3 regions of the Lutispora sp. QWL-02 genome follow, and region 1 is predicted to be linked to each of the others. Evidence: riboswitches for the same ligand, from Rfam matches in the RefSeq annotation. Region 1 holds a riboswitch; each other region holds the start of a gene.
The links. Region 1 has a riboswitch for cyclic di-AMP ahead of AC4HCY_RS14675 (peptidoglycan-binding protein). Riboswitches for the same ligand answer to the same signal wherever they lie in the genome.
Positions count from the first base shown of each region.

Region 2: linked by a shared signal. The riboswitch ahead of AC4HCY_RS10900 (C40 family peptidase) and the one ahead of AC4HCY_RS14675 (peptidoglycan-binding protein) in region 1 are both predicted to bind cyclic di-AMP.
Region 3: linked by a shared signal. The riboswitch ahead of AC4HCY_RS18660 (peptidoglycan-binding domain-containing protein) and the one ahead of AC4HCY_RS14675 (peptidoglycan-binding protein) in region 1 are both predicted to bind cyclic di-AMP.

Region 1 is NZ_CM177762.1:3,073,180-3,076,455, reverse strand. It holds gene AC4HCY_RS14685 (nitroreductase family protein) at 1-715, shown strand, start outside; gene AC4HCY_RS14680 (bifunctional 5,10-methylenetetrahydrofolate dehydrogenase/5,10-methenyltetrahydrofolate cyclohydrolase) at 731-1,579, shown strand; cyclic di-AMP (ydaO/yuaA leader) riboswitch at 1,757-1,892, shown strand; gene AC4HCY_RS14675 (peptidoglycan-binding protein) at 1,901-2,821, shown strand; gene AC4HCY_RS14670 (DNA polymerase IV) at 2,977-3,276, shown strand, end outside.
Region 2 is NZ_CM177762.1:2,341,714-2,344,989, reverse strand. It holds gene AC4HCY_RS10910 (transposase) at 1-213, shown strand, start outside; gene AC4HCY_RS10905 (PHP domain-containing protein) at 506-1,324, opposite strand; cyclic di-AMP (ydaO/yuaA leader) riboswitch at 1,664-1,802, shown strand; gene AC4HCY_RS10900 (C40 family peptidase) at 1,806-2,507, shown strand; gene AC4HCY_RS10895 (asparaginase) at 2,509-3,276, opposite strand, start outside.
Region 3 is NZ_CM177762.1:3,914,416-3,917,691, forward strand. It holds gene larE (ATP-dependent sacrificial sulfur transferase LarE) at 1-501, opposite strand, end outside; gene AC4HCY_RS18655 (hypothetical protein) at 625-747, opposite strand; gene AC4HCY_RS18660 (peptidoglycan-binding domain-containing protein) at 853-1,917, opposite strand; cyclic di-AMP (ydaO/yuaA leader) riboswitch at 1,920-2,046, opposite strand; gene AC4HCY_RS18665 (MOSC domain-containing protein) at 2,336-2,773, opposite strand; gene moaA (GTP 3',8-cyclase MoaA) at 2,840-3,276, opposite strand, start outside.

The sequences.
Region 1 (3,276 bases):
TAGAGAACATGCAGATGTTATCCTGGAGTGTGCAATGAGAGCTCCCACAGCAGGAAATATGATGCTTTATTCTATAATCAATATAGAGGATCAAAATAAAAAAAAGATATTGAGCAAAACCTGTGATGATCAGCCTTTTATAGCTGATGCGCCGTTAGTGCTTGTTTTTTTGGCTGATTACCAGAGATGGTATGACTATTATGTTCATTCCGATGTACATTCATATTGCAAATCAAAAGGAATAGATTTTGAAGGGCCAAGCGAAGCAAATCTGCTGCTGGCATCATGCGATGCGATCATAGCAGCCCAGAATGCAGTGATAGCAGGTGAAGCGCTGGGCATAGGTTCATGCTATATAGGCGATATAATGGAAAACTATGAAACCCACAGAGAGCTTCTTAATCTGCCTAAATGGGTATTCCCTGTCGGGATGCTTTGCATGGGTTATTATCCCGCAGGTTACAACAGGGTTAAAAGAGAAAGATTCGATAAAAAATATATTGTACATACTGATAGCTATTCTGATTTGTATAAAGAAAATTTTAAAGAGACATTTAAAGATATAGAAAAACGCTTCAAGGCGGAGAACAAATATGACGCAGATAATATGGGGCAATTGCACTATGCTTTTAAAACCGGTGCAGATTTTTCAAAAGAAATGGCCAGATCGGTGAAAGAAGCATTAAAAAATTGGAGCAGTGAAAAAATAAAGTAAGACGGAGGCGTATATATGGGACAGGTACTGGATTGCAGAGAAGCAGCAAAAATCTTTTTGGAAAGTATAAAAAAAGACAGTCTGGATCTTAAGGATAAAGGAATAAACCCTACTTTAGCGATTGTCAGGGTAGGGAAAAGAGAAGATGACATCGCCTATGAAAAAGGCATCTTAAAAAATTGCGAGAAGGTGGAAATAACAGGCAAGGTGCATGAATGTCCCGGAGATATTGATATGGACAGCTTTATAAGGCTTATTAAAGAGCTGAATGCGGACACATCCATTCATGGTATTCTGATATTCAGGCCATTGCCCAAACATCTGAACGAAAGCATAATAAAGCATATAATAAGCCCTGACAAAGATGTGGATTCCATGAATCCTCTTAATTTAGCCAAGGTTTTCGAGGGAAATCTGGAAGGCTATTCGCCCTGTACACCGGCTGCTGTGATGGAGATAATAAAGCATTTCAATATTGATATTAAAGGTAAAAGAGTTGCCGTATTGGGCAGAAGTATGGTTGTAGGAAAGCCATTGGCAATGATGCTTTTGAAGGAAGATGCAACTGTTATGATTTGCCACTCCAAAACAGAAAATTTGAAGGAGGCTGCAGCAAGTGCTGATGTTGTCGTTGCTGCAATAGGCAAGGCAAGGTTCATTGGAGCGGAATATATAAAGGAGGGCGCCACAGTAATCGATGTAGGCATAAATGTTGATGAGAATGGCAAGCTGTGCGGAGATGTAGATTTTGAAGCTGTCCTAGATAAAGCTTCTTATGTTACTCCTGTTCCGGGCGGTGTTGGATCTGTCACAACAGCGGTTTTATTAAAAAATGTAATAAAGGGAGCAAAAATGATGCGGTAAGCATCATTTTTTTATTTAAATTAACATAATGCAGCAAAACCTACATATATAGGAAAGATGAAATATATGGATATATATTTTTAAAAACTGTTTCAAAGCTTGGTATTACTCAAACAGTGTTGAATGGACAGAAATTTTGACAAAGTTGGACATACAGTCTATAATAAATATTATGTAAACTACACTAAGCTGAATCCCGGTGATGCCGGGTACGGAGGAACCAAATAGAGGGGTTAGTCCGAGAAATATCTTGGTAGGGAGCCTTCTTTCCCGAACCCGTCAGCTAACTTCGGAAGCGAATATAGAAGGAGAGTAATACTTATGAAAAGAATATTGAAAAAAATTTCAGCCTGTGCAATCATGGCTGGATGCATATCTATGCTTTCAATGGGTGTAAATGCAGATTCACTGATAAAACCAGGCTCCAGAGGAAGCGAAGTTTATACTATTCAAACCAAGCTGAAGAATTGGGGATATACAGGTGCCGCTCCTGATGGCGTTTACGGAAGCAATACTAAAAGCGCCGTAATGTATTTTCAAAGCAAAAATGGGCTTGCAGCAGACGGAATCACTGGTTACTGGACTTTACTGAAACTCGGCATGGCTGAGATAAATTCTACATTGCAAATTGGAAGCCGGGGGGCCTCGGTTGCAAACTTGCAGGCAAGCTTAAATAATAAGGGATTTTCTGCAGGCAGCGCTGATGGAATATTTGGTTCCAAAACCTATAACGCAGTTATAGGCTTTCAAAAGGCAAATGCTTTAACACCTGACGGTATTGCCGGACCAATAACTCAAACAAAATTATCTTACTCCAATGGTAACGCTATAGCTGCTGCAACGCCTTCAAGAGGGACAAGCAGTACACAGGAAATGTCTGCGGATATTTACTGGTTGTCTCGCATAATAAACGCAGAAGCAGGTGCTGAGTCCTATAAGGGTAAAGTTGCCGTTGGCAATGTCATAATGAACAGGGTGAATTCAAACGAATTTCCCAATACCGTAAAAGGTGTAATATTCGAATATTATCAGGGCATACCTCAATTCAGTCCTGTGGCAGAAGGAACAATATACAATACTCCGGATGCTGACAGTATTGCCGCAGCAAAGGAAGCGTTAAGCGGATCGAAACCTGTGGGAAGCTGCACATATTTCTTCAACCCGGCCAAGTCTGCCGGAAGTTGGATAGTAAAGAATAAAACCTATGTGACAAGAATAGGCAATCACGTTTTTTATAAATAATAAAGTTGGGACAAGGCTTAAGCCTTGTCCCAACTTTATTATGCAAATGCTTTTCAGGTTGTATGAAATAGAAAGTTTTAGTATACTAAAAGCAATGATAATAATATTTGTGCAGGTGCATAAAATTGAGTCAAAGAGTGATAATCCACGTCGATATGGATGCTTTTTTTGCTTCTGTGGAGCAAATGGATAATCCAAAACTGAAGGGCAAACCGGTTATTGTCGGTGGGAATAGCCCAAGGGGAGTTGTGAGCACTTGCTCTTATGAGGCACGCATATATGGGGTTCGCTCTGCAATGCCGATTTTTATTGCAAAGCAATTATGTCCCGGCGGCATTTATCTTGCTGTGAGACATAAGCGTTATGAGGAAATATCCCATAAGGTATTTAATATTTTGCATTCAGTGACTGATCTGGTTGAACCCGTATCAATTGATGAGGCATATCTTGATGTA
Region 2 (3,276 bases), 730 kb from region 1:
AGAGGCTCGCAACTCTGGAAAGACCTATACTCAAGAAGAGCACGCATCGAATCTGTGATCGGCGATACGGTCCTCAATAACGGATTAAAGTCCCCATTATTCCGGGGTACAAAAAACTTCTTCGTGAGGACTGCCTTGGTATGCATGACCCAACATGCAAAAGCCATAGCTGAAGTCCTTGAGAGTATAGATTACCAGAAAAATGCCGCTTAATCCATAGGAAATTTAATCCTTTACTCCTATGTTTAGCTAAGCTCTGCCATTTTACAATGGTAAACTCTTCCTATCAACTGCACCTTTTTTAATTTTCAATGATCAGTCCTTTTGTTATTGCTTTACTGTTAATTACTGTTACTTTTTGGTGTCCGTAACCAATTTATTTCACTTTACTGAACACCTACATAGAGTTCAGAACTAAGAACTCAGGGTGAATGTATTCCTTTTGGGTCTTATTAGTTTTGTTAGTTCAGTGATTTATGTTTCATTCTATTGCAATAACTCTAATTTATATACCAAGCCTTATGCTGCCGCGCGCAATACTTGGTATGCCGATTTTCCTTGCAGCAAAAAAGGTGCCGTGACAGTCAGAGCCTCCGGTTATAAAGAGATTGTTAGCCTGGCAAAATTTACTGCAATGCTTTGTTATATCGGGGTTATTCTCAGGATGGTAGCATTCTATGCCCATTATGCCCTCATCCAGCATGCCATGCAATATGTCTTTAAAATTAAAGCGATAAAAGGGTGCGCCCGGATGAGCCAACACAGCTATACCGCCTGCGTTTTTTATCACAGAAATAACTTCTTTGGGATCAGGAAACTTCATTTTTTCAAATGGATTTCCCCAGCCGTCGAAAAGGGGGAAGAAATCTTTTGTATTACTGCAGATCTTCTTGTCTATCAAATAGTTTAAAGCTTTCCATCCGCCCCGCTTCGGATTATTCTGATAACGGCCGTAATCCGACAGGCTCACGTCAAGGCCTTTCTCATAGAGGAATTTTATGCTTTCCTCATCTTTTTCTTCCATAAAATCTCTATTCCGGGATATCAGCTTTAGCAAGCCGTCGTCAAGTATATCTATGCCATACCCAAGTATATGAAGATTAGCTTTATTAAAGGAAGTATCAATTTCTACACCCGGTATAAAGGCTAAGCCTGCCTTTGCCGCAAGCTCAGCCGCTGTCTCTACATTTTCTACTGAATTATGATCCGTAATAGCAAACATGCTTATATTATTCTTAATTATTTCAGCAACGGCTTCATCAGCGGTCCACGTCCCGTCTGAAGCTGAAGTATGAATGTGCAAGTCTATCTTATCATTGTTCAAGATATTATCCTCCATTCAAAAATAGTAAAAATCTTTCATAGCAAGTGAAAGATTTCAATAGCTATTATACTACGAAGCTTTATCCTGCACAATATGTATTATATGCAATTTTTCCCTTCTAAAAGCGCATAACAAATTAGAGCACCGCCTCTTCAATCATTTTTATAACCGCTTGGCACAGTTGAAAATAAATGCATGGACGGAAACAGCGGCTTTATATGATCAGGATAACTATAGCTTGTTGAAATTTACTATATAATGCTCAATAAGTCATATTATGAATATTATATATCTTCTTCAATATATTACAGGTTTAATTATATGCTTCTGTCTTATATAATTACAAAAAAGCCTAGTCCACCTTTTGTGGAGCGGAGGAACTAACTCTGGGGTGAATAAACGGGCTCTTAAAGGCCGTTTAAGGGAAGCTCTCAACCTAATCCGTCAACTAACTTCGCAGGCTGATGAGAGGAGAATATTGATGCAAGGAAGATATTCGAAGCTGTGCTTCACAGTCTTCGCAATGGTATTAGTCATTTTTTTGTCCGCTAATATTGTACAAGCTGATTATGGCTATACTACACTGAAAATGGGCATGAGGGGCTCTGATGTGAGCACGCTTCAGACCAAGCTCAAAGGTTTAGGATATTTCAATAATAATGTTACAGGCTATTTTGGAAGTATAACAAAAAATTCAGTCATCAGATTTCAGAAAGCAAATGGTTTATATGCTGACGGAATAGTAGGCAAAAATACTTACAGGGCATTGAACAACAGCTCGTCAGCTGCCTTAAGCTCCAGAGGAACGGTTGAGAGAACAAGCGGGAGCAATATCGTGGCGGCAGCAAAATCTTATATGGGAGTGCCCTATGTATGGGGCGGAACTTCTCCAAGCGGTTTTGACTGTTCCGGTTTTGTCCACTATGTCTATGGTAAATATGGAATCTGGCTTCCAAGGACTACAGAATCTTTATATCCCACCGGAACCTATATAACCAAAGCTAATCTCAGAGCAGGAGATCTTGTATTCTTTACAACTTATGCTCCGGGTGCATCCCATGTGGGGATATATATAGGCAACGGCGACTTTATCCATGCCAGCAGTTCAAAAGGCGTAACTATTAGCAATTTAAGCAACAGCTATTATGCACAAAGATATTTCGGTGCAAAAAGAGTGATGTAGCCTATATTTCATTCTCGTAATATTCGCCTTGCTCCATGATACGTCGCAATTTCTCCATATCACGAGTCAAGGAAAGAGCCAGCATAAGCTTTATTCTGGCTTTCTGGCCCGGAAGATTTCCGCCTAGGATTATTCCCATATTTCTCAGTTGCTTACCGCCTCCTTCATAACCATAGGTATCCAATACTCTTCCGGTAGGACATCTCGATACCATTACTACAAAAACTCCATTATCTATGGCATATTTTATGCCCTCAATCATTTTAGGAGGCACATTTCCTCTCCCCAGGGCCTCAAGCACAATGCCTTTGGCACCTGTATCCACTGAGTATTTTATAAATTTTGAATCCATACCCGCAGCACATTTTATCAGATCCACATCGGTCTCAATTCCATCTGTAGGTATGTACTGTCTGTTTATTACATCTCTATGGAATATTACCCTGTCGTTATCTACAACCCCCAGAGCCCCGAATTCCAAAGACTTGAAAGTATCCAAGCTCAATGTGTTCGTCTTGGTAACTTCTCCGGCTGCATTTACTGTATTGTTCATTACCACCAGTACACCCTTATTTTTTGAGTACGGTGAAATCGCTGTACATACGGCGGCTGCCAGATTGCTGGGTCCGTCATAGCCCAATTCAGAACTGTTTCTCATAGCGCCGGCAACGACTATGGGCTTCTCACAGTTTATGGATAGATCCAGAAGATAAGCAGTTTCTTCCAATGTATCCGTCCCATGGGTAATTATTACTCCGCAAATATCATC
Region 3 (3,276 bases), 840 kb from region 1:
GTCATAAGTGCTGAGCCCCAATTCCTTTGAAAGCTCTCTTATCTCAGCCTTAGTAAGGCCGCACTGCTTCAAAGGGCTTACAACCTTGAGCTCCTGCAGCGCTTTCATTCCCGGCCTGTAATCCCCTTCATCATCAGAGTTCGTCCCGTCAGCCACTATATTGAAGCCTCTTTCCGATGCAGCTTTAATTATATCCTTAAAGATATGCTTTTTGCAAAAATAGCAGCGGTCCTTCGGATTGATCTTAAACTCAGGCAAAGACAGCACATCCATTTTGAGCACCAGATGCCGGGCCTTCATCTGCTTAGCCAATTCCTCCGCTTCTTTTTGCTCCTCCTCCGGTATGACCTGGGATTTTACCGTAACCGCCAGCACATTTTCTTTTCCTAAAGCCTCTATTGCGGCTTTGAGCAAAAAGCTGCTGTCCACCCCGCCCGAATACGCTATTGCCAATTTTCCATATTCCTTCAACAAGTTTTTTAGGCTTTCGTATTTATTCATGCTTTCCTCCTGCGGCAAATATAATACTTTGTATATTATTATACTTTATTGTTGGGTCATGAAGTAGTAAAATCTAAAAAAATACCTTGAAATAGAATATGATTACCATCAAGGTAGTTATTATTACCTTTGTAATGCTCCCCAGCCAATGGCTTGAAAGCCCGTACCGGGCAATCCGGATATGAAAGTGACCGATAACCCCACAATTATCAATGCAGTGCTGACGATCAAATATATTCCGCTCATCTCTGATTCCCCCTATATCAATTTATCCTATTATACGCAGTTTTTGAGAAAAAGTTTAAAGCCCGGGATATGCCCGGGCTTTAAAAAACCGTACTGCGATGTTTGCTATTTTCCTGCTGCTTGTTTTACTGCTTTTTGGTGTGCCGAATCTACTTTATTGGTGCCGTGAGTTCTGCTATTGAGAAAATGAACATCAAAATGCCCATCCATATTGTTGCCTTTAATAGTATCTAAGTTGGTTCCGGTGCCAAAGCCGCCGCTGCGGCCCTTTACTGTAACATTCTTAGGTTTTGCTTCCAGCCCTGCATGGGGCATCCCTGCCATGGAAGCAGCGATCCTACTGCCCCCTGTTACTATGACAACAGGTCTTCTGTTCCAGCTCCAGCTTCCGCTGTATATTTCCTTCATGATCTTTGTATCTTCTGCTGTCAAAGGTTCACAATCGGCATGATTGCTGCCATAGGTCCTCATTATGTTAAAGCTCTTTCCCGTCCACAAATCTATGAGCTGGGCTTCCGCACCCCTGTAAAATATGCTCTCAACCTCAGACCACCAATCCAGCAATTCTCCATACTTGTCACCCTTCGAAGAATCGTATGTATCTTCTGCGTCTTTTATAGTATCCTTAGAAGCTTCTTTGCGATCCGCTCCGCCTCTATCTGCCAATGCTGCTGTTCCACTCTTTACGAAAAGCTTCTCGGCCGTTTTGAGATCCATGATGCCGTCTGCTGCAAGGCCCTTGTTCTTCTGGAACTTTTTCAATGCAGCCTTGGTCTTTGATCCTGCGATACCATCAATGCTTCCGCTGTATAAGCCCAAGCTTTTCAAGGCTGATTGTACATCCTTGATACTGTAGGATCCTGTGCTGCTTCTGCTCGCTATGGTATTGCTGCTTGTCCCGGCATTGAGCAAAGCTTTCTGTGTTGCAGTGCCTGCAATGCCATCCTGTTTGAGTCCACTTTTTGCCTGAAACTTTAATACGGCACTCTTCGTCTGATTACCATAATAGCCTGTTATGCTGGAATTAAGGTAACCCAATGCTTTTAGCTTTGTCTGAAGCTGTTTCACCAACGTCCCGGTGCTTCCGGTTTTCAATGTGTCTCCAAAAACCGGAGTCACCATTAACAAAGCCAGTACCATAAAAAATAGTAATAGTTTCTTCTTCCTCATACTACTCTCCTCTCTTATGCTTACGAAGTTAGTTGACGGGTTCGGACAGAGAGTGCCCTATGGGTTTGTCCCAATTCACCCCAGAAATATCCTCCGCTCTCCGGAGAACCTGTTTAGCATATACTAAACAGATTCTAACGAGATTCAGCTAAAACAGTACGGCTTCTTATAGTTTACATAAGTATAAAGCCTGATGCAATGGTAATTACCACCATCCCATCAGGCCTCAGGCTATGTCCCTATGCTATTTTGAAGCAACAAACTTTGACATCATACGTGCAATATGCTTTAGTCTGTCAGTGATCGCAGGCTTCTGGGTACAGCTGCCCTTACAATTCTTGCAGTTGATGCAGCTGTTTATACCGCTCTGATATTCTCATCTATTTCCTCCAGCTTATCAAAGCCCTACCTCCAAAATCTATTCTATAACACTGATGGTGTCTCCGGGTTTTATGGTGCCTTCCTCCAATACCTTTGTAAAAATTCCTTCCAAAGGCATTATGCAGCTGCCTATTTGCTGAAATATGGCGCAGCCCACATGGCATTCCTTCCCTATTTGGGTGACCTCCTGGATGGTTTCACCTATTTGGAGCTTGGTGCCTATGGGAAGCTCATATAATACTATGCCCTCGGTAGTAAGGTTTTCTGCAAACTTGCCTGTACAAAGGCCTTCTATCCCGAGAGCTTTCATTTTATTTATGCTCTCGATGCCCAAAAGGCTTACCTGCCGATGCCAGTTTCCCGCATGTGCATCTCCTACCAAACCGTGATCTATTTTGAAATAGCCTTCGTCGATGGGTGTCTTTATTACTCCCTTTTTTTCACTTATATTTACAGCCAGAATTTTTCCTTCCATATTTTTTACAACTCCTTTTAATAGTTCTGTTGAATAAATGAGCCAGGAAGAACCGTCCCCGATGGTTCATCCGCCTATACGCATCATATCACGGTCTATGGCTTCACCGTCATCCAGATGGTGCTCCGAGGGTTTCTGCCATATGGCGCTTTCTATCAATTCCTTAACATTTTGTCCTTTTCTCAGGGTTTGCAAAACATCTATCTCCTGATTGGAATGCAAGCAGGGCTTTATCTTGCCGTCGGCGGTAAGCCTCAGTCTGTTGCAGCTGCTGCAAAACTTATGGCTTATAGGGTTTATGAGTCCTACTTTGCCCATTCCCCCGGGCAGCCTATAGTACTCTGCCGGGCTCGACTTGTCCCCTCCCTCTACAGGCTGAAGCTCCGGAAATCTTTCCAGCACGGTAGTGTTGGGGACAAAGTTGTCTCTAGCCCAATCGGCTGCCTGACCTATGGGCATCAGCTCTATAAACCTTACCTGGATATCCTCATTCCTTGTGAGCT